One region of the Streptomyces sp. NPDC055013 genome, then DNA from elsewhere that is predicted to be linked to it. Evidence: riboswitches for the same ligand, from Rfam matches in the RefSeq annotation. Region 1 holds a riboswitch; the other holds the start of a gene.
What was found. Region 1 has a riboswitch for cobalamin ahead of ACWGDB_RS14370 (ABC transporter substrate-binding protein). Riboswitches for the same ligand answer to the same signal wherever they lie in the genome.

Region 1 (4,281 bases):
GTAGAGCACGGCGATGAAGGCAGGTACGCCGATGAGGGACGTGACGACGCCCACGGGGACCTCCTGGGGGTCGAGGACGGTGCGGGCGGCGGTGTCCACCCACACCAGGAAGACGGCCCCGGTCAGTGCCGTGACCGGCAGCAGGCGGGCGTGACCACAGCCGGTGAGGGCGCGGGTGGCGTGCGGCAGGACCAGGCCGACGAAGCCGATCGCGCCGGCGCAGCTGACCAGGGCGGCGGTGAGCAGCGCGGTCGCGCAGAGCAGGACCAGCCGGGTACGGGCGACGCGGACGCCGAGCCCGGCGGCGGCGTCGTCCCCGAAGGCGAAGGCGTCCAGGGTGCGGGCGTACCCGAGGCAGACGGCGAGGACGACGGCCAGTACGGCGGTGCACAGCAGCACCTGTCCCCAGTCGGCGCCGGTGAGCGAGCCCAGCAGCCAGAACAGCACGGCCCGGGTGGTGTCGGCGTCGGCGGAGGTCAGCACGATGAACGAGGTCAGCGCGGAGAACAGCTGCATGGCCGCGACCCCGGACAGCACGACCCGGTCCGTGCTGCCGCCGAGGACGTGGCTGAGCAGCAGCACCATGGCGAAGGAGAGCAGCGCGCCGAGGAAGGCGCCCGCCGACAGCGACACCACTCCCCCGCCGACCCCCAGCACGACCACGGCGACTGCTCCCGTGGACGCGCCGGACGACACCCCGAGGACGAACGGATCGGCCAGCGGATTGCGCAGCAGCGACTGCATGACCGCCCCGCACACGGCGAGTCCGGCGCCGCACACCGCGGCGAGCAGCGTGCGCGGCATGCGCAGGTTCCACACGATGCCGTCCCGCAGCGGCGCCAACGTGCCCTCGCCGAGGCCGAGATGGGCGGCCACGGACGCCCACACGTCCGCCGTGGAGATGTCGGCCGGCCCGATCGTCACGGCGACTGCGACCGACGCGAGCAGCGCGGCCAGGCCGCCGAAGGTCAGCAGCGGCGTACGGACGCTCACTCGGCGGGCCCGGCGAGCCCGAAGTCGCGCAGGCTCGCGGCGACCTTCTCGATCCCTTCGACCGTGCGGATGGACGGGTTCATCGCCTGCCCGCTGAGCAGGACGTACCGCTTCTTCTTCACGGCGGTCAGATTGCGGGTGGCGGGATTGGTCTCCAGGAAGCGGATCTTGGCCTCGGCGGTCTCCGCGGTCTGCTGCTTGCGCGTGAGGTCGCCGATCACGAGGACGTCGGGGTCACGGTCGGCGACGGTCTCCCAGCCGATCTGGGGCCACTCGTCGTGGGTGTCGGAGAAGGAGTTCCGCGCGCCGACGGCACGGGTGACGGCACCCGGCGCGCCGCAGCAGCCGGCGAGGTAGGGCGACTGGGAGTTGGCGAACCAGTACATGAGGGTGACATCGGAGGCGTCCAGCCCTGCGGTGGACTTGCGCACCCGCTCCTTCAGCTCGGCGACGAGCTTGTCGCCGCGCTCGGCGACACCGAAGGCGCGGGCCAGGTCGCGTATCTCGCCGTACACGGTGTCGAGGGTGAGCGGGGTGGAACGCGAGCCGTCGCCGCCGCTGTCGTTGTCCTTGCCCGCCGAGCAGTCGGAGGGCGAGACGTAGGTGGGCACGCCCAGCTTCTCGAACTGCTCGCGGGTGGCGACGCCGCCCTTGCCGAGGGTGGAGACGAAGGAGGAGGTCACGAAGTCGGGTTCGGCGTCCAGGACCTTCTCGAAGGAGGGCGCGTTGTCCGCGAGCCGCGGCACGGAGGCGTTCGCCTTCTCCAGGCCCTTCATCACCGGGTCGGTCCAGGTCGCCGTGCCGGCCACACGGTCGGCGAGGCCGAGGGAGAGCAGGATCTCCGTGGTGCCCTGGTTGAGGGACACGGCCCGCTTCGGGGGCGCCTTCAGGGTGACCTTGTGGCCGCAGTTGTCGAGGGTGACGGGGTAGCCCGCGGCGGCGGACTTCCCGGAGTCCTCGGTACTGCCGCTTCCCGAGCCACCGCACGCGGTGAGCAGGAGGGCGGGCGCCAGCAGCAGGGCAGCGGGACGGAGGGCAGAACGGTACACAGGCGTGCCTCGGTTGTCGGGGCTCGTACGCGGAGCCTGGCCTTCGGACGTCCTCCGCGCGCGGGCGTGGAGGTGCCAGCAGGTCTTCGGACTCGGGTTCGTCCCGACGGGGCGCCTTCCCGGTCTCCCAGTGGCGTGCGTCTGTGCCCCGCCGGTCCCCCTCACCGCTGCGCGTCAGCTCCGGATTCGCACCGGATTCCCTGGCCTCGGGTGTGGCTCGACTGGCCCTCAGAGGCTATCAAGGCCGGGTCGTTCGAGCGGGCGCCCGGAGGGCCCGACAGACCGCGGAGACCCAGGTCACAATCTGGAAGAGGGCAAGGTCACAGCCGTGCCCTCTGCTGCTCCTTTGATGATCTGACCTAGCATCCGAGCATGACGGTCCTGCCTGACGACGGGCTCTCGCTGGCCGCCGAGTTCCCTGACGCAACCCATGAGCAATGGCAACGCCTGGTGGAAGGCGTGCTGCGCAAGTCGGGCAAGGACGTCTCGGGCCCGGCTGCGGAAGACGCTCTGTCCACTGCGCTGGAGGACGGGCTGCGCACCCGCCCCCTGTACACCTCGCGCGATGCCGCGTCCGACTCCGGTCTGCCCGGATTCGCCCCCTTCGTCCGCGGCGGTCGCGCCGAGGGCAACACGGTGGGCGGCTGGGATCTGCGGCAGCGGCACACGGCGCTGACGGACGGCCTGGTGCTCGCGGACCTGGAGAACGGCGTCACCTCGCTCTGGCTTGTCCTCGGCGAGGGCGGCATCCCGGTGTCGTCGCTCGGTCGCGCCCTGGAGGGCGTCTACCTCGACCTGGCCCCTGTCGTTCTCGACGCCGGCGCCGACGTGGAGCCCGCCGCGCGGGAGCTGCTGCGGCAGTACGAGGAGCGGGGCGTCGCCAAGGAGGCGGCGCGCGGCAACCTCGGCGCCGACCCGCTCGGCCACGAGGCCCGCACGGGCACGTCCTCGGAGTTCGCGCCGGTCGCCTCCCTGGCGCGGCTGTGCGCCGAGGAGTACGCGGGGCTGCGGGCGCTGACCGTGGACGCGCTGCCGTACCACGAGGCCGGCGGCTCGGCCGCCCAGGAGCTGGGCTCCTCGCTGGCGACCGGCGTCGCGTATCTGCGTGAGCTCACCGAGGCGGGGCTGACCGCCGAACAGGCGTGTGCGCAGCTGGAGTTCCGTTACGCGGCCACCGCCGACCAGTTCCTGACGATCGCCAAGCTGCGCGCCGCGCGCCGGCTGTGGGCGCGGGTGACCGAGGTCTGCGGGGCGCCCAGCGCTCAGGTTCAGCATGCCGTCACCTCGCCGGTGATGATGACGCGCCGGGACCCCTGGGTGAACATGCTGCGCACTACGGTCGCCACGCTGGCCGCCGGGGTCGGCGGCGCCGACTCCGTGACCGTGCTGCCCTTCGACCACGCGCTCGGCCTGCCGGACGCCTTCGCCCGGCGCATCGCCCGCAACACCTCGACCATCCTCATCGAGGAGTCGCACCTGGCCCGGGTGATCGACCCGGCGGGCGGCTCCTGGTATGTGGAGACCCTCACCGACGAACTGGCCCGCGCGGGCTGGGAGTTCTTCCAGCGGATCGAGCGGGCAGGCGGCCAGGCGGCCGCGTTGCGCACCGGGCAGCTGGGCCAGGACCTGGCACAGACGTGGGAGGCCCGCACGGGCAAGCTCGCCAAGCGGCGCGAACCCATCACCGGCGTCAGCGAGTTCCCGAACCTCACCGAGCCGCCCGTGGAGCGTGCGCCCGCGCCAGCGCCCCGGTCCGGGGGCCTTCCCCGGGTCCGCCGCGACGAGGCCTACGAGGCCCTGCGCGCCCGCTCCGACGCCCACCTGGCCGCCACCGGCGCCCGGCCCCGGATCTTCCTGGCCGCGCTCGGCCCGGCCGCCGCCCACACCGCGCGCCTCACCTTCGCCTCGAACCTCTTCCAGGCGGGCGGCGTCGAGCCGGTCACCGAGGGCACCTTCGAGGACAGCGGTGCCACGGAGGTGTGCCTGTGCTCCAGTGACGCCCTCTACGAGGAGCAGGCCGAGACGGTGGCCGCCGAGTTCAGGTCGGCGGGCGCCACGCACGTGTTCCTCGCGGGCCGCCCCGGGCAGTACACCGATGTCGACAGTTACGTCTTCGCGGGCTGTGACGCCGTCGCCGTACTGTCCGCGACCCTCGACCGCATGGGAGTGTCCTGATGGGAATCCCCGACTTCACCGGGATCGAGCTGGGCACCCCGGCAGCCGGCGGCGGCGCCGACGA
Region 2 (4,281 bases), on a different contig from region 1:
CCAGGAACTGCTCGGAATCCCCCGCGGCACGATCCGCGCCACGGTCCTCATCGAGACGATCACCGCAGCCTTCGAGATGGAGGAGATCCTCTACGAGCTGCGTGAGCACAGCGCGGGTCTCAACGCGGGCCGCTGGGACTACCTGTTCAGCCTCATCAAGACGTTCGGTCACCGCACCGACTTCCTCCTCCCCGACCGGGCGAAGGTGACGATGACCGCCCCCTTCATGCGGGCGTACACCGAACTCCTCGTCCGCACCTGCCACAAGCGCGGCGCCCACGCCATCGGCGGCATGGCCGCCCAGGTGCCCGGAAAGGACCCGGCCGCGAACGAGGCCGCACTCGCCAAGGTCCGGCTCGACAAGGAGCGGGAGGCCGAGGACGGCTTCGACGGCTCCTGGGTGGCCCACCCCGGGCTCGTCCCCACCTGCCACGAGGTCTTCGGCGGTGTCCTCGGTGAACGGCCCCACCAGATCGACCGTACCCGCGACGACGTCGAGGTGACCGCGGCCGACCTGCTGTCGGTGCGCAGGATCAGCGGGCCGCCGACCGCGGAGGGCGTGCGCACCAACATCGCCGTGGCGCTGCGCTACTTCGCCGCCTGGCTGCGCGGCCAGGGCGCCGTCGCGCTGGACGGCCTCATGGAGGACGCGGCCACCGCCGAGATCGCCCGTGTGCAGGTCTGGCAGTGGCTCCGGCACCGGGTGATCGACCGGGAGACGGTGCTGCGGCTGCTCGACGACGAGGTCGTCGCGCTCGGCGCCGAATACCCGTGGGCGCCCGTCGACGAGATCCGCGCGCTGTTCGAACGGACCGCGCTGGCGGGCGAGTTGCCGCTGTTCTTCACCCCGGACGCGTACACGCGGCACCTCGTCAAGCGGACGGAGGCCGGGGCATGAGCGGGGGCATCCAGCGCGTCGGCGTGGTCGGCGGCGGGCAGATGGGGGCCGGGATCGCCGAGGTGTGCGCACGGGCCGGACTCGACACCGTGATCTGCGAAGTGGACGCGATCGCGGCCCGCGCCGCCCGGGACCGGGTGGCGGCGTCACTCGACCGTGCCGTGCACCGCGGCAAGCTGGAGGAGGCCGCGGCGCGGGACGCCCTCGCCCGCCTGGTCTTCAGCGGCAGCCTGGACGAGCTCGCCGACCGGCAGCTCGTCGTCGAGGCCGTCATCGAGAACCCGGCGGCCAAGACCGAGGTCTTCGCCGCCCTCGACAAGATCGTCGAAGACCCCGAGGCGGTGCTGGCGACCAACACCTCCTCACTCCCCATCATGCGGCTCGGCATGGCGACCGGCCGGGCGGACCGGGTGGTGGGCCTGCACTTCTTCAACCCGGTGCCGGTGCTGCCGCTGGTCGAGATCGTGACCTCGCTGCACACTTCGGAGGCGACGATCGCCGCGGTCGAGGACTTCGCGACCCGAGCGCTCGGCAAGACCGTGATCCGCTCCCAGGACCGGGCAGGTTTCGTCGTCAACGCCCTGCTCGTCCCGTACCTGCTGTCCGCGGTCCGGATGGCGGAGTCCGGCTTCGCCACCGCCGCCGACATCGACACGGGCATGGAGCTGGGCTGCGCCCACCCCATGGGCCCGCTCAGGCTCGCGGACCTGATCGGCCTCGACACCGTCGCCTCGATCGCCGAGTCGCTCTACGACGAGTTCAGGGAACCCCTCTACGCCCCTCCCCCGCTGCTTCAGCGAATGGTGGAGGCGGGGCTGCTCGGCCGGAAGGCCGGCCGCGGGTTCCACATCTACGACCAGGACTGAGGGCCTGGTACGACGCGGGCTGAGGGGCCCGCGTCGCCGCCGGGGATGAGGGTTCCCGCGCGGTGGACACAGGGGAAGGGCGGGAAGCGCGTATGCGGCGCGCTTCCCGCCCGGTGGCGTTGGGACCCACGGGCGCTCGGCGCAAACGCGGCACTCGGGTGTCCCATTTCACCATCCGAATGACGGACGCCGTCCTTCCCTCCGAGGTGCCACCCCGTAGGCTGACCGGTGCAGCTGGTTCGCCCCGCCCGCCAGGTGGGATGCGTCGCAAGAGGGAACCCGGTGGGAATCCGGGACTGCCCCGCAGCGGTGAGTGGGAACGACCGCCGTCATGAGCACTGGGCCCGACGAAAAGGGCTTGGGAAGCGACGGCCAGTAGGTGTCCTCCGGTCAGGAGGACGTGCCCGCGAGTCCGAAGACCTGCCAACTGCCCGTGTGCGGACCATTCCGCGCATGGAGATCTCGGTGACCTCGAGGGCGGGTCGGCGTACATACCAGGCGGACGACCGCGCTTTTGCCGCGCGGGGTCGGTTCCGTCCGGTTCGTCACCCCTTCGCGCTCTCGTCCCGTCCCCGGGATCTCAGGGATTCATCTCGCGAAGGAGATCTCCGTGACCAGCAAGTCCGCAGCCGCGGCAGCACGGGCCACCGTGTACGGCTACCCCCGCCAGGGCGCGAACCGGGAACTGAAGAAGGCGATCGAGGGCTACTGGAAGGGCCGCGTCACCGCCGACGCTCTCCGCTCCACCGCCGCCGAACTGCGCGCCGCCAACTGGCAGCAGCTCGCCGAAGCCGGCGTCCACGAGGTCCCGACGGGCGACTTCTCGTACTACGACCACGTCCTGGACACCACCGTCATGGTCGGCGCGATCCCCGAGCGCCACCGGGACGCCGTCACGGCCGACACCCTCGACGGTTACTTCGCCATGGCGCGCGGCACGCAGGACGTGGCGCCGCTGGAGATGACGAAGTGGTTCGACACGAACTACCACTACCTGGTGCCGGAGTTGGGCCCGGGCACCGTCTTCACGGCCGACTCGGCCAAGCAGGTCGCCGAGCTGAAGGAGGCCCTGGCGCTGGGCCTGACCGCCCGCCCCGTCCTGGTCGGCCCGGTCACCTACCTGCTGCTCGCCAAGCCCGCCCCCGGTGTGCCCGCGGACTTCGAGCCGCTCACCCTCCTGGACCGCCTGCTGCCGGTGTACGCCGAGGTCCTCGCCGACCTGCGCGCGGCCGGCGCCGAGTGGGTGCAGCTCGATGAACCCGCACTCGTCCAGGACCGCACCCCGGCCGAGCTGAACGCCGCCGAGCGCGCCTACCGTGATCTCGGTGCCCTCACCGACCGTCCCAAGCTGCTGGTCGCCTCGTACTTCGACCGGCTCGGCGACGCCCTGCCCGTACTGGCCAAGGCCCCGGTCGACGGGCTTGCCCTGGACTTCACCGAGTCCGCCGCCGCCAACCTCGACGCACTCGCCGCCGTGGGCGGGCTGCCCGGCAAGCGCCTGGTCGCCGGCGTGGTCAACGGCCGCAACATCTGGGTCAACGACCTGGAGAAGTCCCTGTCCACCCTCGGCACCCTGCTCGGGCTGGCGGACCGGGTCGACGTGGCCGCCTCCTGCTCCCTCCTCCATGTGCCCCTGGACACGGGCCTGGAGCGGGACATCGAGCCACAGGTCCTGCGCTGGCTGGCCTTCGCGAAGCAGAAGACCGCCGAGATCGTCACCCTCGCCAAGGGCCTCGCCCAGGGCACCCACACCATCGCCGCCGAACTCGCCGCCAACCGGGCCGACCTGGCGTCCCGCGCCGGCTCGCCGATCACCCGTGACCCGGACGTCCGCGCCCGCGCCGCCGCCGTCACCGAGGCCGACGCCCGCCGCTCCCAGCCGTACTCCGAACGTGCCGCCGCCCAGCGCGCCCACCTCGGCCTTCCCCTGCTGCCGACCACCACCATCGGCTCCTTCCCGCAGACCGGCGAACTGCGCACCGCACGCGCCGACCTGCGCGGCGGGCGCATCGACGCCGCGGGGTACGAGGAACGCATCAAGGCCGAGATCCAGGAGGTCATCTCCTTCCAGGAGAAGACCGGGATCGACGTCCTCGTGCACGGCGAGGCCGAACGCAACGACATGGTCCAGTACTTCGCCGAGCAGCTCACCGGCTACCTCGCCACGCAGCACGGCTGGGTCCAGTCCTACGGCACCCGTTACGTCCGTCCGCCGATCCTGGCCGGCGACATCTCCCGACCCGAGCCGATGACGGTGCGCTGGACCCAGTACGCCCAGTCCCTCACCGACCGCCCGGTCAAGGGCATGCTCACCGGCCCGGTCACCATGCTCGCCTGGTCCTTCGTCCGCGACGACCAGCCACTGGGAGACACGGCCCGGCAGGTCGCCCTCGCCCTGCGCGACGAGGTGGGCGACCTGGAGGCGGCCGGGACTTCCGTCATCCAGGTCGACGAACCCGCGCTGCGCGAGACACTGCCCCTGCGCTCCGCCGACCACCCGGCCTACCTGGCCTGGGC

Region 2: linked by a shared signal. The riboswitch ahead of metE (5-methyltetrahydropteroyltriglutamate--homocysteine S-methyltransferase) and the one ahead of ACWGDB_RS14370 (ABC transporter substrate-binding protein) in region 1 are both predicted to bind cobalamin.

The regions. Positions count from the first base shown of each region.
Region 1 covers NZ_JBSGVW010000009.1:146,017-150,297, reverse strand. Annotated here, with positions in the region: gene ACWGDB_RS14375 (FecCD family ABC transporter permease) at 1-993, opposite strand, end outside; gene ACWGDB_RS14370 (ABC transporter substrate-binding protein) at 990-2,042, opposite strand; cobalamin riboswitch at 2,103-2,283, opposite strand; gene ACWGDB_RS14365 (methylmalonyl-CoA mutase family protein) at 2,415-4,217, shown strand; gene scpA (methylmalonyl-CoA mutase) at 4,217-4,281, shown strand, end outside.
Region 2 covers NZ_JBSGVW010000001.1:470,774-475,054, reverse strand. Annotated here, with positions in the region: gene aceB (malate synthase A) at 1-898, shown strand, start outside; gene ACWGDB_RS02025 (3-hydroxybutyryl-CoA dehydrogenase) at 895-1,764, shown strand; cobalamin riboswitch at 1,983-2,206, shown strand; gene metE (5-methyltetrahydropteroyltriglutamate--homocysteine S-methyltransferase) at 2,375-4,281, shown strand, end outside.